Regions from separate parts of the Mucilaginibacter sediminis genome, predicted to be linked through region 2. Evidence: riboswitches for the same ligand, from Rfam matches in the RefSeq annotation. Region 2 holds a riboswitch; the other holds the start of a gene.
The links. A riboswitch is a leader RNA that binds a small molecule or an ion and turns the genes downstream of it on or off. The one in region 2 is predicted to bind cobalamin.

Region 1 (2,471 bases), 1.7 Mb from region 2:
TTGCCGCCGATGATTTGCGCCAATTCATTTATTTCGTTCAGTTTTTGTTTGGCAAAAGCCATCCAGTTTTTTATCTCGGGAATGATGGCGGTTTCCAGCTCCAGGTCGAACGGGGTATGCAGCAACGAGCAGCTTGGCGCTATCATCACCCTATCCGCGCCCAATACGGCAATAGCTTTTTTTACGTGGGTTAACGAGCGTACGTAATCGTTTTTCCAGATGTTACGGCCATCAACTACACCTAACGATAAACTCAGGCTATCGGGCAAAACAGTGAGCACTTTGTACAACTGATCGGGCGCGCGAACCAAATCAACATGAATGGCACTTACCGGCAAGGTTACGGCCAGTTCGGTGTTTTCGTGCAGGCTCTCGAAATAGGTAGTAAGCAATACTTTAATGCCCGGGCATTGCTTGCTTATCTCCATGTAGGCATAAGCATAAGCGGCTTTCTCTTTGTCGGTAAGGTCAAGCGCCAGGAAGGGCTCATCAAGTTGCACCCAAACAGCACCATAACTTGCCAGCCTTTTTAATACTTCTATATAAACAGGCACCAGTTTCTTGATCAGGTCTATCTTATCAAAACCGGGTTGTTTTTCTTTACCTAATAAAAGGTAGGTTACCGGGCCAATCAATACCGGTTTTGGTATGTTGCCGGTGTGTTGTTTGGCGAGGATAAACTCGTCAAGCACTTTTTCGCTGAATAGTTTAAACTGCTGATTTTGTACAAATTCCGGCACAATGTAATGGTAGTTGGTATCAAACCATTTGGTCATTTCCATGGCTGTAACATCCAGTCCATCTTTTTGATAACCGCGGGCCATCGCAAAATACAGGTCGATTTCGGTATTGGCCTTGTTTTGGGTTAATACGGGTGTGTACCGTTCGGGGATGTTGCCCAGCATGAGCGAGGTATCCAATACCTGGTCGTAAAAGCTGAAATCGTTACAGGGGATCAGGTCGATACCGGCATCAGCCTGGGTTTGCCAGTTTTGCAGGCGAATTTGCCGGGCAGCGGCAAACAAATCGTTACGGGTAATTTTACCGGCCCAGTACTGTTCACTGGCCTTTTTGAGTTCACGGTGGGCACCTACACGTGGGTACCCGAGATTGTTTTTGAGCATACGCTAAAACGTTTTTGGTTAAACATTAAGTTGACTTAATGCTCCTTACGGTTTTCGGTATGCTTTCGGAGTAAATGGTAATAAAAGACAAAAGCATAACATACAGGCATATAATGGCCATGTACGTCATTCTTTTTTCTTCGACTACTGCTTCATTGCGCGAAAGCATTGTCTTTTACATAGGGGCAAGTATCCTGGCTTGTAACATTGTTGCCGTCCTTCTCATTCGCGCGGGGGCGAACAATGGACTTTGTTAAAGGCAACAACCTTTTGTGTTACTTACAGTTGCGCGACAGCCCGTGATTTACACACGGTTCCTTATTAATCCCTGTGCTTTAAACACCGGGAACCACTCTGCAGAAAAAAAGTAAAGAACTTTATTGGGGACGAAGATAGGGAAAAAATGTGCAGATTACAGATTTCAGATGTGCAGATGAGTTTTTGAATTTGAAAATTGACAAGGTGATATGCATTAAATTTTAGAAAAGACATTAGCAGTTTCTTTTTTATTGGGCCGTACCAATCTCAAATATTTTCTCTCGAATTTAAATGGCAAAAATGGTTCGATGCTGTCGATGTATTTTTCAAATTCACTATCCGCTTGTTCAAAAGGAAACCACAAAGTCATGCTAATACAGTTACTTCGCGATAACCACACCAAGATTCCAGAGGTGTATTGTTGATTTGGTAATATAGTTTTTGAAATAGGATCGATCAATTCAAAGTCGTAAGATAACATCAGATCAACCGGGCCTAAATTATATTTTGGCCAGGGCTGGCCGATAATCATGAAATCGATGGCTTTTTCTAAATCATCATTTATCAATTGCCATTCTATTTTTTGTTGTTTTGTAGGGATATTGTCAGGATAATGATAACCTACTGGAGTGGCTGTACCATTGCCGAAAAGCTTTTTAATTTTATCTATTATTACATTAGCCAATTCCGGAGATTCTCCATGATCTTCATCGGCAGTATAACCTTTGAGGTAAATATTTTGAGGTATAGTTACATCTGCTGTTGTGCAATTAACTAAAAATATTTTTATTTTTTCCCAGGCATTTTCAATTTTTCTTCCTCCTATTAAGGCTTGGGTTATTCTGCTTGCGGGCAAGCTATAAAGGATATATGGTTTCTTTGCTATCATAAAGGCAATTTTCTACTTCTTCAAAAACAACATCGGCAACGCGCTCGCAGCTCCCAGTCCCGCACCCGTTGCTACATCTGTAGGGTAATGTACCCCCAGGTACATCCTTGAATACACGGTTGAGCCCGCCCATAGATACGCGGGAACTATCACATACCATTTGGGGTAAGCGGCCGATAAAGCCGTTGCTGTGGCAAATG
Region 2 (2,471 bases):
TAAACTGATCTGCTAAATACAGCGAAGGGTTAATGGTATAGGTGAAGTTATCGCCATATTTGCTATGATGATTGTACCTGCCTCCCAACTCCATGTGGAAGATATTTGATTTAAAAAATAACGACGTGTAAACACTGGTAATGCTATTGTGGGCTGTATCATCGCTTATAACACTTGGACCGGGGTGGTAACCAGTTTGCTCAAACAAACTGTATTGACTGGTATTGCTGTATTTATAACCGGCACCACTTGTGATATCAAAATACCTGCCCAAATTATAATTCAAAACAGCTTCCAAATTGCTTATGCGGCCAGTATTTTTTGTTACCTGGTTGGTTTCATAATTATCGGGTGGCAGGTTTTTAAAGTTGTTACGAACTGTATTTTGGCTGGCATTAAACACCAATGTTCCTTTTGGTAATTTCACTTTAGCTCCTAAACCACCAAATATAAACGTATTGTTGTAGGTGTAGTTGTTATCGTTAGTAAAAGCGCCATAAGGCAAATCGCCGGTGTTATAGCTACCCTGGAAATTACCGTTCAGGCTAAATTTTTCAGAAACATATTGATTGATGTTTACACTTGCCGAACGTTGGTGGAAACCATCTTTTTTAAATCCGGCTTTATTTGTAGTATCGGTAGCAGCCGCAAAACCTCTTGAATCTGTATTAGATAGGTTAACGGCAATACCTGTGTGATTTATTAAACCACTTAGCCCGGCCGATTCCTGGAAAGTATTATAACTTCCGCCCGTTAATTGTACATTACCTTTTAAGCCCTGTCCCTGCGGATGTTTGGTGATGATGTTGATCACACCGGCCACAGCGTCTGATCCGTAAAGTGTCGATCCGCTTCCTTTTAATATTTCAATTCTTTCTACCTGGTTTAACGGGAAGGCATTAAGATCATAACTACCATCAATTGAGCCTGCGTTGTTAACCGGAAAACCGTCTATTAATATTAAAGTATTACCCGACGATGCCCCGCGTAAAAAAACTGAGGTACTAATGCCGGGCGCGTTCTGGGCACCAGAGAAAGTTATCCCGGGTACGGTATTCAACAACTGGGGTAATGTTTTGCCTTGCGAACGGTTGATTTGCTCTGCCGATATTACGGTAACTACCCTACCTATATCGGTTAATTTTTTTGGTGAGCGGGTTGCGGTGACAACTACATTATTTAATAATCGGGTGGTATCCTGCGCGAGCACGGTAGTGTTGCATAAACCCACCTGTAATAATCCTAATCCTAAAACAATTTTAAGGTACTTTTTTTTCATGTATTTGCTATAGCGTTAAATAATAATGCAGTTTAATAGCGCAACACGGACTGATAAAATGAAAACACACCACCAAAAGAAGAGCATTCACATTCAGGCTTCAATCCACGAAAGCTATGAATAATTTATAATGCTCTGGCAGGTCTTCTGACTTACTCCCCTTTCGTTCTGTCTTCCCTGCGCTTAAGCTCAAGTGACTTTAATAGAATGAACTATGGTTATGGAGCTTACAGCTGCGGGACAGTTCCGGATTTACACCGTATTCCCTTTTAATCCTTTATGATATGCAATAAAGGAACCTAAAGCGCCGCAAAGGTAGTTTATGTACAGCAGATACGCAAGTTGTTTGAAAAGCCCGAGCTGGTTTAAAGCCATCCGTTTAGCAATCCCCATTTGTTTTTGTATGGCTTTACCATAATTTTTGCGGATTTTTGGGCACGAAATTATGCGCTATTTTTTTCATATTGGTTATCACGGCACACAGTACAGTGGTTGGCAAAAACATGCCGGCGTTGCAAGTGTACAAGCCGTTTTTGAAACAGCTTTAAGCCAAATTTTAAAAACGCCCATAACTGTTAACGGCTGTGGCCGCACCGACACGCAGGTGCATGCCAGCCAATTTTTTTTTCATATCGATTTAGCAAAGGAATGGGATTTCGATCTCTTTTTCCGCCTCAATAAAATACTGCCGGATGATATCGCGGTATTTGATATCATCCCGATGCAGGGCCTGCCCCACGCCCGGTTTGATGCTGTGCAGCGCTCATATGATTATTTTATTCATACTTATAAAGACCCTTTTTTAAGTGCTTTTAGCGCCTTATATCCCGAAACCAACCTCAACATTGATGAAATGAAAAAGGCTATAGCGCTGCTCCCGCGTTATAACGATTACCGCGCCTTTTGTAAAATGCCCGACAGGGTTGACCATACCATTTGCAACGTGAGCTCGGCAAGCCTTTTTGTTAGCAGTAACGGCGACAGGCTCCGGTTCAACATATCTGCTAACCGGTTTTTGAGCAAAATGATCAGGATCATTATCGGCCGCCTGTTGGAAATTGGCCGTGGCGAAATAAGTGTTGATGAATTTGAAAGTCACCTCATCAGCAAACAAACGCCAAAAATCATCATCCCAGCCTATCCCCAGGGACTATACCTGTCAAAAGTAACGTATCCTTACCTTGATATCCCC

Region 1: another riboswitch for cobalamin. It lies ahead of metE (5-methyltetrahydropteroyltriglutamate--homocysteine S-methyltransferase); the one in region 2 lies ahead of ACFGVS_RS04020 (TonB-dependent receptor plug domain-containing protein).

Annotation. Positions count from the first base shown of each region.
Region 1 covers NZ_CP170602.1:2,683,044-2,685,514, reverse strand. The annotation lists gene metE (5-methyltetrahydropteroyltriglutamate--homocysteine S-methyltransferase) at 1-1,124, opposite strand, end outside; cobalamin riboswitch at 1,292-1,493, opposite strand; gene ACFGVS_RS10450 (hypothetical protein) at 1,597-2,271, opposite strand; gene ACFGVS_RS10445 (phosphatase PAP2 family protein) at 2,284-2,471, opposite strand, start outside.
Region 2 covers NZ_CP170602.1:1,031,895-1,034,365, reverse strand. The annotation lists gene ACFGVS_RS04020 (TonB-dependent receptor plug domain-containing protein) at 1-1,279, opposite strand, end outside; cobalamin riboswitch at 1,400-1,598, opposite strand; gene ACFGVS_RS04015 (tRNA pseudouridine synthase A) at 1,725-2,471, shown strand, end outside.